DNA from 4 places in the Vibrio iocasae genome. Region 2 is predicted to be linked to each of the others. Evidence: predicted binding sites of a transcription regulator. Region 2 holds the regulator's gene; each other region holds the start of a gene.
What was found. The regulator PurR, encoded in region 2, represses purine synthesis genes. The targets are predictions, from matches to a motif close to TNANGNAAACGTTTNCNTNA.
Positions count from the first base shown of each region.

Region 1 (4,223 bases), 590 kb from region 2:
GCACCAAATAAATAATTGAAATTTACGTCTTCAGTTTGTGTGATTTCTGCGTCTAAGGTGCTCATTTACTATCGTAAACTCCGCGCCTTATCCTTGAACTAACGCAAACTGACTTAGTAAATTTCAATTATTGCGTATTTATCGATCGATAAATTTCCTCGTTCCAATGCTCTGCGTTGGAATGCATACCTAACTTTATGTAGCGTATAGACGGTTGTTTATTTTAAACATTAATGTTGTTGGGTAGGCATTACAGAGTAAAAAAAGAGGGCTTGTTCATTTGAACAAGCCCTCTTTTTATTTAAGCATGTTTTATGCGTTATCTTCTTCCATTTGTGCGTTATCTACTACGTGAGATTCGCCAAGGTCGTGAGGAAGGATAAGGTTAAGAACGATAGCAACGATACCGCAAAGGCTCACACCCTGAAGGCTGAATTCGCCAATACCGAAAGCCATACCGCCAATACCAAACACAAGTGTTACTGCTACAATTGCAAGGTTGCGTGCTTTGTGTAGGTCAACATTGTTCTTGATTAGCGTGTTAAGACCCACTGTCGCAATAGAGCCGAACAGAAGAATCATGATGCCGCCCATCACAGGAACAGGGATAGTTTGTAGAATCGCACCTAGTTTAGCCACAAGAGCCAGAACAATAGCGGTTACTGCAGCCCAGGTCATGATGACAGGGTTAAATGCCTTAGTTAGCATTACTGCACCTGTTACTTCACTATAAGTTGTGTTTGGTGGAGCACCTACCAAAGAAGCGGCCATTGTTGCTACCCCGTCACCAGTAATAGTGCGGTGCAGTCCAGGTTTTTTCAGATAGTCTTTACCGGTAACCTGAGAGATAGCCAGCATATCGCCAACGTGTTCTACGGCTGGAGCAATCGCTACAGGAATCATGAACAGAATAGCGTTGATATTGAACTCAGGCATGGTGAAGTTTGGCATTGCCAGCCATGAAGCCTGAGCGACCGGAGTAAAGTCAACAATGCCCATGAAAAGGCTCATGGTATAACCAACAGCGATACCGCCAACGATAGGAAGTAGCTTCAGGAAGCCTTTCGCAAATACGCTGATAGCAATCGTTGTTAATAGAGATGCACATGAAATCCATAGTGCCAGGTCGCCATCAATAAGCTGTACCGCACCATCGCCAGTTTTACCTAAAGCCATATTTACAGCAACAGGTGCCAGGCCAAGACCGATTACGATGATTACTGGGCCTACGACAACAGGTGGAAGCAACTTATGAATAATCGCAACACCTTTTGCTTTGATGACAGCACCAAGAGCCACGTAAACAGCACCCGCTGCCATAAGGCCACCCATTGTACCGCCAATTCCCCAGGTTTGTACGCCATACATGATTGGAGCAATAAATGCGAAAGAAGAAGCGAGGAAGATAGGAACAGAACGGCGGGTAATAAATTGAAATAAAAGGGTTCCCACACCAGCGCCAAATAGAGCGACGTTAGGATCGAGCCCCGTCAGTAGTGGAACCAGAACCAGAGCACCAAATGCGACAAACAGCATCTGAGCACCTTGAATTATGTTGGTCATTATCATCATCCCGTTAGCAGTAAAACAAAATTCGCGGGATTCTATCACCTCGCAAACGTTTGCTTTAGTGTCTAGATCAAAAAAATTGTGATGGAAGTAAAAAAAATATAACTAAGTTAAATGATTTATCCGATCAAGCTCAAATCAAAATCTGACCAATACTATGGGTATTGCCTTGCTCACTAATCGAGAGTTGCTTATCATCGTATCAACTTTATTATTCGCTTAGAGGCAATATGCGCTTTTTCACTTTATTGATGCTGGCTGTTTTGGTGTTTCCTGCTCATGCATTGACGAAAGTCGATGTTTTTAGTGCCGAAGTACTACTGGATACAGAAAATGATGACCCAGAGAGAAAAGCTCGCTCTGAAGGTTTACAGCAAGTTGTGATTAGAGCATCCGGAGATAAAAACTCAATTAATCATGAAGTGATTAAAAAGGCGATTAGTAGAAATGCGTCGAGTTATTTATCCCAGATAGGTTATGGCGACCTTGCCGGAAACCAAACACTTAAAATGGTTTTCAACCCACCTCAGGTGCAATCACTGCTAAATCAGGCTCAACTGCCTTACTGGTCAGATGAACGTGCCAATGTCGCTGTGTGGGTCGTGGAAGAGGGTCGTTACGGTCGAGACATCCTTTGGGAACATTCTGGTAGCCCTTTAGTAAACCAACTTCGCTATTTCTCCGCGCTACGAGGATTACCTATTCTGGTTCCTGTTGGCGATTTTGAGGATGTGACAGCGATATCTCCAACGGATATTTGGGGTGGGTTTCTGGAACCACTTAGTACCGCGAGTGCACGTTATCCTGTCGATGCAGTATTGGTGATGCGAGTACAGAATCTTGGTAATCGGGATCATATCCGATGGACACTTTATGATTCTAAGCCAGACAAGCTAACTACGATTTCTTTGCAGCCTTTAAGCGGAAACGAAAGCGGTCCATCAGCGGAAGCTCTGGAAAGGGTTATTGATGACGTAGCGAATTACTTTGCTCAGAAGAGCTCAATTAAAAATGTTGGTGAATCATCAGGGTCGATTCCGGTTGAATTTTCAGGTATTCGTGAGGCTGACACATTCTTCAACCTAGAGCGGAAACTAAAACAGTTACAGAGTGTTGCTACAGTAGATGTGCATACTATTGTGGGTGATAAAATCAGCTTCAACGTTCACCTGCTTTCCTCTGAGGCTGAGTTTGAACATGAAGTACTGCAGACGTTATCAGTGGTTAAAGCTGAACAGGAGCCTCTAGAGGAAGCGCCGGCACTGGATGTGAATGACTCTGATGTGGTTACTCTTGAGCCTGAAGCAACTGAGTCAGAATCGGTAACAGAAGATGCTATAGTTCAGGTAGAAGGTGAGGATACAGCCCCCGTTATTATTGAAGAGTCTGAAAGCATCCCTTCAGTGGAAGATTCAGAGCCTGGTGATGAGGCAATAACCGCCCCCGCAGAAGAAACCGTTGAACCGCTTCAGTTTGAATGGATTGGTTAAGCAGATAAAAGAAAAGAGCCGAATGGCTCTTTTCTTATTTTTGACCAAATTTCTTTTTTTCCTGCTTTTCTACTTCCGAAAGTTTAGGTAGCTTTAATCCCAACTCCCGGCCTTTGAACTTGGCATAAAATATATTCCCAATAAAAGCAGCAAAAGTAAGTACTAACTCGACGGCAGCTAACCACCTCTCTCCTTGATCAACATAAATGATGGTCAATGCATGGAGAAAGTAGAGCATTAAGACAAAGTTTGCCCATGCGTGTGTGTAGGGTTTTCCTGCTAGTATTCCTCTAAGAGGGAGTAACAACGGAATGCACCAGCCTATCGCTGCAGTTAACGGGTTGATATGTGGATGAGGGGATACATAAGCCTGCCACAGCAGAACCCAACATAGTAAGCCCAGATAACTGACTAATGCGAAATAGCGAAATTGTTGGGTGCGAGAAGATTCCTTTTCTACTTCAACCATTAATAGTCCTGCCTAATTTAAAGAATTTCTAATACTTGTTCAGGTGGACGACCGTGTCTTGCAGTATTATTTGCGACAACAATGGGTCTTTCTATCAGTTTAGGGTTTTGACTCATTGCTTCAAAAAGTTGATCGTCACTAAGATCCGCATTGCCAAGGTTGAGTTCTTTATACAAAGCTTCTTTAGTGCGCATCATACCTCTTACTTCAGAAAGGCCTAGCTGGCTGAATAGCGTTTTTAAATCATCTACCGACGGAGCATCGTCCAGATACTTGATGATTTCAGGTGTAATGCCTTTCTCTTCTAACAATGCGAGAGTTTGGCGGCTTTTTGAGCATCTTGGGTTGTGATAAATCACGACTGACATGTTTTTCTCCTATTGTAATGACATGAAACGATCTCGCTCGACCAGAAGTTGATCGATTCGAGCGTCATAACGTGCCTGTTTTAAGCTTCCTAATTCTGCAAGTTGACTTGCCTGAGTATAATTCTGTAATGCTTTTTGCCAGTTAGCTCTTAGCGCAAAAATTTCACCACGAGCGGCTAACTCTTCATCAGTATTTCCAAGAGAAGCATTTGCTTCAGCTAACACCTGCCAACCATTCATATCCGATGGTCGTTCATGAGTATATTTCTGCAAAATAGTTATGGCTTCTGCTGCTTTTTCACCCTGAAGAAGCACGTTGGCATAGTT
Region 1 is NZ_CP145311.1:2,779,640-2,783,862, reverse strand. It holds gene upp (uracil phosphoribosyltransferase) at 1-11, shown strand, start outside; gene SNR28_RS22555 (uracil-xanthine permease family protein) at 313-1,563, opposite strand; gene SNR28_RS22550 (DUF2066 domain-containing protein) at 1,800-3,059, shown strand; gene SNR28_RS22545 (DUF2069 domain-containing protein) at 3,094-3,528, opposite strand; gene arsC (arsenate reductase (glutaredoxin)) at 3,546-3,896, opposite strand; gene SNR28_RS22535 (M48 family metalloprotease) at 3,906-4,223, opposite strand, start outside.
Region 1: SNR28_RS22555 (uracil-xanthine permease family protein) is a predicted target of PurR. The motif match lies at 1,611-1,630, and genes of this name have one in related genera.

Region 2 (4,223 bases):
TCTGATGCGCTACTTTAAAGACAGAGAGCTTCCTATTCCAACCCTCTATCTGATGGGTGAAAAGGATTATATGTTTATTCAGCCGGTCAAAGAGATGATTAAGGCACATCGTCAAAGCTATCTATGTGAGATCCCAGACTGCGGACATGTATGTAACGTTGAGCGCCCAGATGAGTTTAATCAAAAGTCTATAGAGTTTATTAAAGCAGTTAGTCACTAACTATGACGTGTTTAATGAGTTAAGGGGCTTCCTGGCCACATTGCCAACAAGCTCCAAACTGTCCTTCATTCTTTTCGCCACATTGTTGGCAGCTCCATTCTGTATCTGTATTCAAAGATTGTTGCTTAAAAGAGTTAACAATTTCATGTGCTTCATCTGCTTGTGAAGTATCGGAAATCCAAACGTAGGGGTCAGTGTCATCGGTTAAAGGCAGCTCTCCTTTTAACCCAAATATGCCTTCTCCGCGTACTTCAGCAGGTATGTTTTCACTTTTCAGAAGCTCACTGACAATGTGAGCTTCTGTAGGGTTCTTAGCGCTATATATTTTCATCGGCCACTAACTGTTTTGTGGTTGTTTGGCTGGTTTTATTTTTCCCATTACCCACTTCGCGATAATAGGGAACAAACCTAATAGAGCAAATGAGAGCAGAACATTAGGCGACACGATACCCGACAGGCTATCAATTGTTGCTAATTGCGTACCTGCGTTCAGGTAAACCATGGTTCCTGGAAGCATGCCTAGCTGACTTACCAGATAGAATCTCAGAGTTGATATTGGTGTCAGACCCATAAGTAAGTTTATAAGGAAAAACGGAAACACAGGGATTAATCTCAATGAGAAAAGGTAAAACGCACCATCCTTTTCAACGCCCTGGTTAATCGCATTGAGTTTTGAACCAAATTTACTTTGTACCCAGTCACGTAAAAGGTAACGGCTACTTAGGAATGCCAGCGTCGCGCCTATCGAGCTAGCAAATGAAACTAACAAGAGACTTAGAGAAAAACCAAATAGGGCAGCACCAAGTAAGGTAACCACAGCAGCTCCCGGAATGGAGAAAGCTGTAATGAGCACATAGGCAAAGAAGTAGATTAGAGCAGAAACCAGTTTGTTATCGTTAATTGTGCTGGTTAACGCAGCTTGTTGTGCTTTCGCATTTTCTAATGTCAGATACTGTCCAAATTGCGTCGCAAGAATCACGATAGTAGCAACAAGCAGAATTCCGATAATCAGCTTTTTGTTCATATTAAAATATCCGATAGTCATGTAGTTACAGTATAAGACAGGCTCAGTAAGAAAATAATTTCACACTTCACAAAGAATTTTAAATACAAAAAAACCGCTATGAGATTCAAAGCGGTTTTTAATTGAAATATCTTGATAAAGCTTAGTCGAGTCGTTTTATTAACTCTTCGCGTCGTTCCTTCGATATCACCGACCAGTGAGTGCCGTTTAGTGCGCCTTCGAGAGCCCACAGCAGTTCCAGGCTAACTCCGGAGTTGGTCTCTTTAATCGCTTTGTAAGCGCCTACAGAACCTGCTTGCTTCAGGTCTGAAACAGAAGCGATACCTGCTTTCTTAAGCATGCGTTCTGTACCAAGCCTAAGGTTAGGTAGATCTTTAAGGCGAGTCGGTTTCTCTTCTGCCTGAACCGCTTTTTCTTCTTTAGCTAGCTCTAGAGCGTGTTTTGCGAGAGTAAGAATATCGTCCGTGTTTTCCCAAATGTTGTCAGGTAGTGCGAAGTACTTGGTAACCACAGGGAACCCACGTTTTTTATAAACGTAAGGTTCATAACCGGATGATTTAAACTCTTCGATAGTGGAGTCGCTAGAACGAATATGAAGAGAGTCATTAACGACGAGAGCAAACATTGCTTCGTCTACGAAAATGCCAAACCCACCGAACATAGACCGAGATTTGACTTGGCCAAATTGCTCGAAAAGTTTCAATGAGTCTTTTAGTACTGGTTTATCCATTGCGTCTGTCTCGGGTTAAAAATTGCTTCAACCAATTTGATACCGAGAAATTAGCAAATCTGTGTGATCTGTTGTCAGAAACTCGTAAAGTATCTGCTCTACGTTGCTAATTTGCCTTCGGCAGCCCCGCTGCCATTCTGAGTATAGAAATATCAATACGATACCTCTTCAGATTAAGGCCGGTGGCTTTGCGTCCCATTCTTTCGAATGGTTTGCCCTGGTCGTGACGTTATAAATATAGGCGTGATTTGGATAAAGATCACGGATTAAATTATCCGGTGTGATATTGGTTCCAAATCTTATGCCGTATGATATACAAATGATTGTGTACTACTAACCACTCAATAGTAGTTAGTAGCCGCAAGCTTTAATAGTTTATCAGACTAGTTTAGCTCTTTAACGCTCTTACGTGAGATGATTTCCGGGTGCATCTCAAAAACGCGACGTTCGTGCTCTTTGTTTTTGATTCTTTCCAGCAGAATTTCGAACGCTGTTTTACCAACACGTCGTTTTGGCTGGTGAACAGTGGTCAATGGTGGCGAGAAATAAGCTGCTAGGTCAATATTGTCATATCCAATAACAGAGATGTCTTCAGGGATTCGCATTCCTTTCTCCTGTAGACGGCTCATCAGGCCTAGAGCCATGATGTCATTGAAGCAGAATACAGCTGTTGGTTTTTCATCGAGCTCAAGAATTCTATCCGCAGCTTCAACGGCCATGTCACACTCAAAGTTACCTTCAAGAATATTCTCTTGATTGAACTCGATATCGAACTCTTGTAGTGCGCGTTTGTAGCCTTCGATACGTTCAATACAAAGTGTTTTGTCCAGGTGTCCTGACAGGCAGAAGATTTTTTCGTGCCCACGTTCAAGTAAGTATTTGGTCGCCAGATACCCACCTTCTTCAGAGTTATCAATGATTTTATCTGACTGATTTTCCCAATCACCCCAGTCCATGATCACTTTAGGGATGTCAGTATGGCTCTCCAGCATTTCCTGTAGCTCAGTTGTCAAATCAGAGCAAAGTACAAAGATGCCGTCTACACGCTTTTCTGCAAGGAATCGAACGTAGTCTCGTTGCTTTTCATAGATACCGCCTGTGTTACACAGGATGAGTGTGTAACCCTGCCTGTAACAGTAACTCTCGAAGCCGTCGATGACTTCTGCCAGAAACGGGTTTGTTGACTGTGTCACCAACATACCTACTGTTCGGGTTGTATTGCATTTCAGACTTCGGGCCACAGCACTTGGGGCGTAATTTAACTCTTTTACCGCCTCCATTACTCTTTCTTGAGTAGCTTCAGCAACAAAGCGAGTCTTATTAATAACATGAGATACTGTTGTGGTTGAAACACCGGCTAAGCGTGCGACATCTTTAATAGTGGCCATATATTTGTCCTATCTGAACTGCTGTTTTTTCTTCTACTATAAATAAGTTTATCAGCAGTTTCTCTGTTTGTGATAAAACACAAAAAACCGCTTGAAAAAGCGGTTTACAGAAATATTCATAATTTTATCGATTGCGGCCTGATTTTAGACGTAAATGCAAACAGAAACAACGCCCTTATATAGGGCGTTGTCACAAATATTATTATTTACTCACCAGCAAGGTAAGAGCAATCTAGCTGACAGAAGTCTACAAGAAGAGCCGCGATACCTGCATAGAAACCGAAATCATCATGTTGAACGCACTTATCTTTAAATTGAGGGAACCAACTTAGCATATATTTTTCGATAAATGCTTTCTGGTCCAATAAGGCCTCTTCAATATGCTCAAGTTTTTCTAACTCGTTAGAGCGAATAATCATGTTGCCCAGGAAATCCAGCTCTAGCGCTATATGATCGGCTGGTTCATTCAAGCCTTCTTTGATGGCGATGCCTTTTTCTTCCATCAGAGCAGCCATTTCCTGAGCCGGTTTATCATTAAGTAATCCTGACTCTCCAATATACATAGAAGCATAGGGCAGTGCGGCATTTTTATCTGATGTTAAAAACAGCTCGCAGAAATCCGCAGCCAATTCTAGCTGGGCATCTTCACGTGTTTGTAGTCGGTTTAAAGCATCGACAACTTTATCAATCGATTCTTTAAGTGCTTCGTTTTCACCTAGCCCGGTCAGAAAAGATCGGATTTCGGTAGATTGGTAAGCTTCGAGTTCTTGTTCTGTCAGCTCTTTAGCGAACAGGCTTGAAAGCCACCAGTAAATTTCAGCGCGCTTTTCGTTAAATGCTTTTGTTTCTTCCATTGCAGGG
Region 2 is NZ_CP145311.1:2,184,815-2,189,037, reverse strand. It holds gene SNR28_RS19670 (alpha/beta fold hydrolase) at 1-220, shown strand, start outside; gene SNR28_RS19665 (DUF2007 domain-containing protein) at 240-551, opposite strand; gene SNR28_RS19660 (TVP38/TMEM64 family protein) at 558-1,244, opposite strand; gene SNR28_RS19655 (TfoX/Sxy family DNA transformation protein) at 1,387-1,974, opposite strand; cyclic di-GMP riboswitch class I at 2,091-2,201, opposite strand; gene purR (HTH-type transcriptional repressor PurR) at 2,358-3,362, opposite strand; gene torD (molecular chaperone TorD) at 3,569-4,216, opposite strand.

Region 3 (4,223 bases), on a different replicon from region 2:
AAAACAAGTCACCGCAAACCGTTCTTCCAGTCCTGTCAGTTGAAGCATAAGCTTAATTTTGTCTAAAGGGCTGTTAGATACGACGCAGTAGCTAACGCCTTGTCTATCCAGTTCGTCGAGCACTTCTACAACCCCGTCTATAGGTTTAAGCCCTTTCTCAAACTGCTTTTCCAGCTCTTGTCTGTATAAAGGCTCCAAAGTATCAACGGATACCTTCATCCCTAGTCTATCTTTTGCTGCGCTTAACATATCCGCTAACTTGCCACCTTGAAAGTGAGCTAGAAAGTCGGACTGTGAGGTATTTAAACCAAACCGATTGAACACATTAGACAGCGCCTGACAGCAGAGTTTTTCGCTGTCTACCAGAACACCATCACAATCAAAAATGACACAGTTTACTTTTTTATTTTGATTCATACCTACCCCACAACTGCCTGAGCTCTTATGCTCATAAGGCAGTATTTCATTCAGAGGTAAATATAAAAGAGGGAGAGATCTAATCTGATAGTTTAAACGTGAGGAAATCTTTAAATTCGTATGTGGATCACTTTTCGTAATTGCAGAACCAGATATCTGTATGTTTCGTGTCCAGTTCTAATAACTGTGCCAGTTGACTAGCTACATCCTGATAACTAAGCAGTTTATTTTCAGGGGCAATCGCTATATCTGAGACTAAAAACTGAGTACCTTCACAACTCACAATGGCTGCAAAGACAGGCTTCTGACCGATAAAACCGAGATAAAGGTCATGTTCATTCGATAAAATTATTTGAGCAAAAAATTCTAAAACCCAGGCACTTTCATCGCCTTGAAACTGGGTAGACTGTAACTGAGCGAAAATCACGGTGAGTCGATGAAAGTCTGCTTTATGTATCTCTAAGCCTTCGACACTGGACTCGGAGCAAGCAGTAAGCTGCTTGTAAATACAAGACTCTTCCGCCTTTTGATATAGCTCCCTGCCTTTTATGCTCTCAGCAGTTGGGAAATCAACCTCTACCTGACTAGCAAGCCATTTATTCTTTTTGCTGACCAGTCCCTTTATCTCTTCCATCCGTTATCTCAACTATTAATTCCAAATATCACATACAGCGGCTGTGCAAACACTTGATGCCGGTGATGAACTGCATCCACCTAACGCACACATTAGCAGAGCAATTGCTAAGATTCTCATAACACTTCTCCTGATTGACTCTCACCACTTTAGCAAGCGAGTATACCTTACTTTAAGCAGAATATATGCCATTCGACAGACGAATAGCTTCGACAACTGAGATACCTACCCAGGATAGGTCACTCTTGATTCCTAAAATATATGCCGTCGTTAATCTTGAAAAAATCGCTTTTCGCCAATATGTTAAAAGAGTACATCATACATGAGAGCAAACTATGTTAAAAAAAATCCTGACCGCTGCTGCTATCACATTAGCACTGACAGCTTGTAGTGACGATGAAGTTGGTGATGTTTCTTTAGGTGCCTTCACACTTACCGATATCAAACTTAATAAGCTCACCGACCCAATAGTGACTGGTGTAACCTGCCACATTGCTTCTATCGAAACGGATTTTAGCTTGTCCGACCCAAGTGACAGTTCTATTGCCTGTCGTCAGACTGGTGATATTACACCAGAGATGATTGCGCAGATTGACCGCTCTAAGTCGGGAGAAGTTGTATTTAAGAAGTCAAAAAGTATCTTCTTTAAGAATATGAAAATAAGAAGAATATTTGACCCAGAGAATCAAACACTAATGTACCTCGCTTACTCCACCAAAGAGACGTCAGGCAGCTTCAAGCACAGCTTGTCTACCGTGCCTCTTTGGGGAACCGAAGCCTATCAGGAACAAGTTAGCAACACTGAAAAATAAACTTCTATATCATTACCATCCGAAATATCATTTTCGGATGGTATTTCTCTCGCTTTATATATCCAAGATCCCTCAGCTAAAAATTTTCCAATCGTGTAAAATGCCCGACACAGATACCTACCAAATTTGCTTTACAAAGCATTTTTGCACGGTATTATGCCCGCGCAAACGTTTTCGTAAAGCATTTAGAGGTAGTTTATGCTAAGTGATATCCAGATTTGTAGAAATACAAAACTTAGGCCTATAAAGGAAGTAGGTCGTCAATTTGGTTTGAAGGATGACGAGTTTATTTCCTATGGGGAGAGCAAAGCAAAAGTATCTCTAAAGAGCATTAACAGACTCAAAGAGAATCGGGAAGGCAAACTCATTCTGGTTACCGCTATTACCCCAACTCCTCTTGGTGAAGGCAAAACGGTAACAACCATCGGTCTGGCTCAAGGGCTATCAAAAATTAATAAGTCTGTAGCAGCCTGTATTCGACAACCATCTATGGGTCCGGTTTTTGGGGTAAAAGGCGGCGCGGCAGGTGGTGGCTACAGCCAGGTCGCTCCGATGGAAGAGCTTAATCTTCACCTTACCGGAGATATTCACGCAGTTACCGCTGCACATAACTTAGCTGCTGCTGCGATTGATGCTCGAATCTACCATGAACAACGTCATGGTTACGAAACCTTCACAACAAAGACTGATCTGCCAGCGTTAAAAATCGATCCTGAAAATGTCGTCTGGCGACGAGTGATGGATCATAATGACCGAGCACTTCGAATGATTACCGTTGGTAACAACGAAGATGGCAAAACCATCAACGGTTTTCAGCGCAATGATGGTTTCGATATCTCTGCTGCATCTGAGCTGATGGCGATTCTCGCGCTTGCTTCTGATCTTAAAGATCTGCGCAAACGAATCGGTGAGGTTGTACTGGCATACAATATCGATGGCCTTCCTGTGACAGCCGAAGATCTGAAAGTTGCTGGGGCGATGGCAGTATCCATGAAAGAAGCCATTGAACCAACTCTTATGCAAACACTGGAAGGTGTTCCAACACTTATCCATGCTGGTCCTTTTGCAAACATCGCCCACGGAAACTCTTCTATTATTGCAGACAATATCGCGCTTAAGTTGACTGACTTTACCGTAACTGAAGCGGGTTTTGGTTCTGATATGGGGTTTGAGAAAGCCTGTAATATCAAATCATCAGTATCAGATAAAACCCCTGATTGTGCAGTAATCGTTGCGACTTTAAGAGGTTTAAAAGCGAACTCTGGTCTCTATGATTTAAGACCAGGTCAAGCACTACCCGACTCTATTTTCGAACCAGATTCAGCAGCGCTTGATAAAGGGTTTGAAAACCTGCAATGGCACATAGAAAACGTAACAAGATATGGTATCCCTGCGGTTGTCGCTATTAATCGTTTCCCACAGGATACGGACGAAGAACTGGCACGGTTACTACAGAAAATTAATGCTCTTTCGCTCCCGGTTACAGCAGCAATCAGCGATGCCTTCACCGATGGCGGTGCGGGTGCAATTGAGTTGGCCGAGAAAGTGGTTGAAGCTACAAGTTCGACAACGGCATTTAAACCGCTCTATACAAAAGAACAATCTCTGGAAGAGAAGCTTATGTCTGTCGCAGAGGTGGGGTATGGAGCGAGAACCGTAAACCTTTCTGATATAGCCAAACAGCAACTGTCTAAATACACAGAACTGGGATACAGCAACTTAAACATCTGTATGGCGAAAACACCACTTTCAATATCGACGAACCCATCTGTAAAAGGGGCTCCCAAAGATTTTGATATTGATATACGAGAATTGAAGTTATGTGCAGGTGCCGGTTTTATCTACGCATTAACGGGTAATGTGTTAACCATGCCAGGGCTTCCTGAGAAGCCTGCATTTATGAATCTGGATATTTGTGAAGATGGTGAAATCGTCGGTTTAAGCTGAGGTTTATCCCGACACTAGGGTCTGTTGACCTTAATTATTCGCCAAAATAAAAGAAAGTTCTACCCGGCGATTGCAAGCTTTACCTGATGTTGTTTTATTGGTACAACGGGGCTTGTAGTCGCTGTAGCCACGGGTAAAAATGGCTCCAGGCATCACATCCTGTTTCATCAGCTCATCTTTGACCTTGAGCGCCCTCTTTTGGGAAAGGCGCTCATTTATGGCCGCGCTCCCGGTATTATCGGTATGCCCTTCAATAACCACATCTAAATTTGGCATTCGCGCCACGTAATAACCCAGCTGACTCAGCCATTGCTGCGAATCCCAGGACACATTATCTGAGCCGGTATTAAACTGAACTTTTTTTCTTAGCTTAATTACCAAGTGGTCACCCGGCAGTATTTCATGCTCGATGC
Region 3 is NZ_CP145310.1:614,124-618,346, reverse strand. It holds gene SNR28_RS02815 (HAD-IA family hydrolase) at 1-417, opposite strand, end outside; gene SNR28_RS02810 (flavodoxin) at 545-1,051, opposite strand; gene SNR28_RS02805 (CreA family protein) at 1,387-1,863, shown strand; gene SNR28_RS02800 (formate--tetrahydrofolate ligase) at 2,062-3,810, shown strand; gene SNR28_RS02795 (OmpA family protein) at 3,841-4,223, opposite strand, start outside.
Region 3: SNR28_RS02800 (formate--tetrahydrofolate ligase) is a predicted target of PurR. The motif match lies at 2,024-2,043, and genes of this name have one in related genera.

Region 4 (4,223 bases), 1.4 Mb from region 2:
CGCTCTCAAAAAACGCTTTAGCAGCCTCTTTAAATTCGCCGACTTCCGGCTGCTGAGAGGTGTACTCAAGGTTTTGCATTGTTTGTCTGGCAAACAGAGTATGAATAAACGGAGATTTACTTTGAGAGATCGGGTTACCGAACACGAGATATTTATCTGGGGTACCAGCCATTTCCTTGCCTGCAACTTCTATAAAATAAAAAGGGTCAACTCAGTTGACCCTATCATTTACAACACTATAAGCCAAGTTACCACTCTCTTGGCGTCAAGAATTCTTTATAGAGCTTCTCTTCAGGGCTTCCAGGTTCAGGTTGGTAATCATATTCCCATCTAGCAAGAGGTGGCATAGACATTAATATAGACTCTGTTCTGCCACCGCTTTGCAGACCAAACAAGGTTCCTCTGTCATAAACGAGGTTGAACTCAACATAACGACCACGACGGTATAGCTGAAAGTCTCGCTCCCTTTCACTAAACTCTGTGTTTTTGCGTTTCGCTACGATAGGTAGGTAAGCCTGAGTATAACCTTCGCCAACAGCTTGAATATAAGAGAGACACTTTTCAAACTCCCATTGATTCAAGTCATCAAAGAAAAGCCCACCTACTCCACGTGTTTCGTTACGGTGAGGTAAGAAGAAGTATTTATCACACCAAGCCTTGTGCTCAGTATAGATATCATCACCAAAAGGCTGACAAATAGACTTAGCGGTGTCGTGCCAGTGCTGGCAATCTTCTTCGTAAGGGTAGAAAGGTGTCAGGTCAAAGCCACCACCGAACCACCAAATAGGTGCTTCACCCTCTTTTTCTGCAATAAAGAATCGAACGTTAGCATGAGAGGTTGGTACATAAGGGTTATTCGGGTGAATAACCAGAGAGACGCCCATAGCCTCGAACTTTCTTCCTGCCAGTTCAGGTCTATGTGCTGTCGCTGAAGCTGGCATCTTATCGCCAAACACATGGGAAAAATTAACACCGCCCTGCTCGAAGATAGCACCATCTCTCAAAACGCGCGTACGGCCACCGCCACCAGCTTCTCGCTCCCACGCATCTTCTACAAACTTTGCTTTTCCGTCTTCTTTCTCTATTTGCTCACAAATACTATCCTGAAGACCTAGAAGAAAACTTTTTACCGCATTCTTATCAACGCTCATACTTATCCTTGTCTTAATATTTTTCCTGTTCTTGCGTCTCTGATTTCAGAAGGCTTTTCCCGTCCACCAGTTTTACCTTCTAGAACAACAACTCCTGTACCACCTAATTGCTCAATCACTTCTTCTGTAGTCATGCAGGGAGGCTGCCCGGTTAAATTTGCGCTGGTTGAAGTAATTGGCTTTCCGTATGCAAAACATAACTCCTGCACAAGTGGGTGATCGGTCACTCTCACAGCAACTGAATCAAACTGACCTGAAACAAACTCTGTAACTTTCGAGCTAACAGGAATCACCCAGGTAACGGGCCCTGGCCAGGTAGCATGAATTTCATCTAACTGAGTTTGACTAAGCTGCGATTCATCTATGTACGGCAAAACCTGCTCATAACTAGCCGCGATAAGAATCAGCCCCTTTTCAACAGGGCGCTGCTTGATATTCAATAGCTTCTGAATAGCTACAGAGTTGTCTGGGTCACAACCAACACCAAATACACCTTCAGTAGGGTAAGCAATAACCTCACCTTCTTGCAAAGCTACTACCGCTTGTTTTAAATCACTCATAATCTGTTTCTATCTATAACTATTACGAATAGTGTACTAATTCTCATTTGAACTGACTAAGCCTATTTTTTTACATTATGTAAATAGTAGGGTAATAAAACACACGCAAACGTTTTCCTTACACAAAAATCCCCTTATAATGCGCGCAAATTGCACTCAAATTAATCTCTACAGCAGGAGTATAGGATGAAAGTCGGAATTATCATGGGTTCTAAGTCAGACTGGCCAACAATGAAACTGGCAGCAGATATGCTGGATCAGTTTGGTGTGCCATACGAAACCAAAGTAGTTTCAGCACACAGAACCCCTCAGCTTCTGGCTGACTATGCTAATGGCGCAAAAGAGCGTGGTATTAAAGTAATTATCGCAGGTGCTGGCGGTGCTGCACACCTTCCAGGTATGACAGCGGCGTTTACCAGCCTTCCTGTTCTTGGGGTTCCGGTTCAGTCAAGAGCGCTAAAAGGTATGGACTCTCTGCTTTCTATTGTACAGATGCCAAAAGGTATTGCTGTTGGTACTCTGGCTATCGGTGAAGCTGGCGCTGCGAATGCCGGTATTCTGGCCGCTCAGATTATCGGTACGCATGATGAAGAAGTAATGGCAAAAGTTGAAGCCTTCCGCACTGAGCAAACTGAAACCGTTCTGGCAAACTCTAACCCAGCTGAGGACTAATTCAGATGCATGTATTAGTTCTAGGTGCTGGTCAACTTGCAAGAATGATGTCTCTTGCTGGTGCTCCCCTGAATATAAAGATTTCAGCTTATGATGTGCGCAGCAAAAATACTGTCCATCCGTTAACTTTGGAAGTACTTGGGCAGGGACTGGAAAACGCAATTGAGCAGGCAGATGTGATTACTGCAGAGTTTGAGCATATTCCTCTCGATATACTGGCTATCTGCGAAGCAAGCGGTAAATTCTTACCAACAACTGAAGCTATTAAGGCTGGCGGTGATCGTCGTCTAGAGAAAGCTCTGCTGGATAAGGCTGGTGTAGCAAACGCTAAATACCACGTAATCAACAGCTACGAAGATTTTCATGCTGCTATAGAATACGTTGGAGTTCCGATGGTTCTCAAAAGTACCCTCGGTGGCTATGACGGCAAAGGCCAGTGGCGCCTGAAGAATAAAGAGCAAATTGATGCTATCTGGGCTGAAATGGCTGAGTGCATTGCTGAAACTGAGAATCAGGCAATTGTTGCTGAAGAGTTTGTACCTTTTAATCGCGAAGTATCACTGGTTGGAGCCCGTGGTAAAGATGGTGAAGTTGCAGTGTATCCACTGGCGGAGAACGTTCATACCAATGGTGTACTCACACTTTCAACTGCCATCATCGACAACGAGCTTCAGGCGCAGGCTAAAACCATGTTTACCGCTGTCGCTGAAGAACTGGATTACGTTGGTGTTCTTGCGCTTGAGTTCTTTGATGTAGACGGAAAGCTTCAGGTTAACGAGATAGCTCCTCGCGTACATAACTCTGGTCACTGGACTCAGCAGGGTGCAGAGGTTTGTCAGTTTGAAAACCATCTACGTGCTGTATGCGGTCTACCTCTTGGTGGAACAGATATGATTCGCCCTACCTCAATGGTAAATATTCTGGGTGAAGACTCTGTTCCAACAGCAGTGCTAGCTCAGAAGTCTTGTCATGTTCACTGGTATGGAAAAGATAAGCGTCCGGGTAGAAAGATGGGACATATCAATGTTTCTGCATCTTCTCTGGAGCTTCTTAAAGAAGAGTTGACTAAGCTGGCCGAGGTTTTGGATGAAGACGCTTTTCCTGCATTAAAGAAAAGTGTTGAAGACTTCTAACCTTTGTCCAAACAAAGTGGCTGACTGGAGTTGATTCCGCAAACCGCTGAACACATCCCTGTTCGCTTAGACATGGGCATCCATGCCCATGTATGTTTGCTCCATCAAAACCAGTCAACTACTCCATATTCAATAAGAATTAGCTACTCTTGTGTATGGTGGCACTTTCTATCTGCACACTGGTATCGAATTCCACTTGCCAATGACTTCTCAACTAAAAGTGGAAAGCCGCATTTCTCACAATTACCCACTATTGGCTTCTGATTTACAGCAAACTTGCATTTAGGGTAGTTATCACAGGCATAAAACGTCTTTCCATATCGGGATTTACGCTCCACCAAATGTCCTGAGCGACATTCTGGACAAGCTATTTTATCTGGTTCAGTCTCTTCTTCAGGCTGATCAAGAGACTCGATATGATGACATTCAGGGTAGTTACTGCAACCAATGAACATGCCATAGCGCCCCTGCCTCAATACAAGTTCACTTTGACACTCAGGGCAAGGCACACCTAGCTCTTTAACTATGTGTCCATCGTTCTGGTGTAGGGGTTTGATATATTCACAACTTGGGTATTGAGTACACCCAAGAAAAGGGCCGTGCTTTCCGTGGCGAAGAGTTAGCTCTCCACCACATTTGGGGCAGGGTTCATGTTCTAACGCATGCTCATGCGCTTCAAACAACGAATGATCTATTTTTCCGCTCAT
Region 4 is NZ_CP145311.1:3,609,428-3,613,650, forward strand. It holds gene aroE (shikimate dehydrogenase) at 1-172, opposite strand, end outside; gene hemF (oxygen-dependent coproporphyrinogen oxidase) at 249-1,151, opposite strand; gene SNR28_RS26500 (L-threonylcarbamoyladenylate synthase) at 1,154-1,711, opposite strand; gene purE (5-(carboxyamino)imidazole ribonucleotide mutase) at 1,898-2,383, shown strand; gene SNR28_RS26510 (5-(carboxyamino)imidazole ribonucleotide synthase) at 2,389-3,516, shown strand; gene SNR28_RS26515 (type I DNA topoisomerase) at 3,660-4,223, opposite strand.
Region 4: purE (5-(carboxyamino)imidazole ribonucleotide mutase) is a predicted target of PurR. The motif match lies at 1,813-1,832, and genes of this name have one in related genera.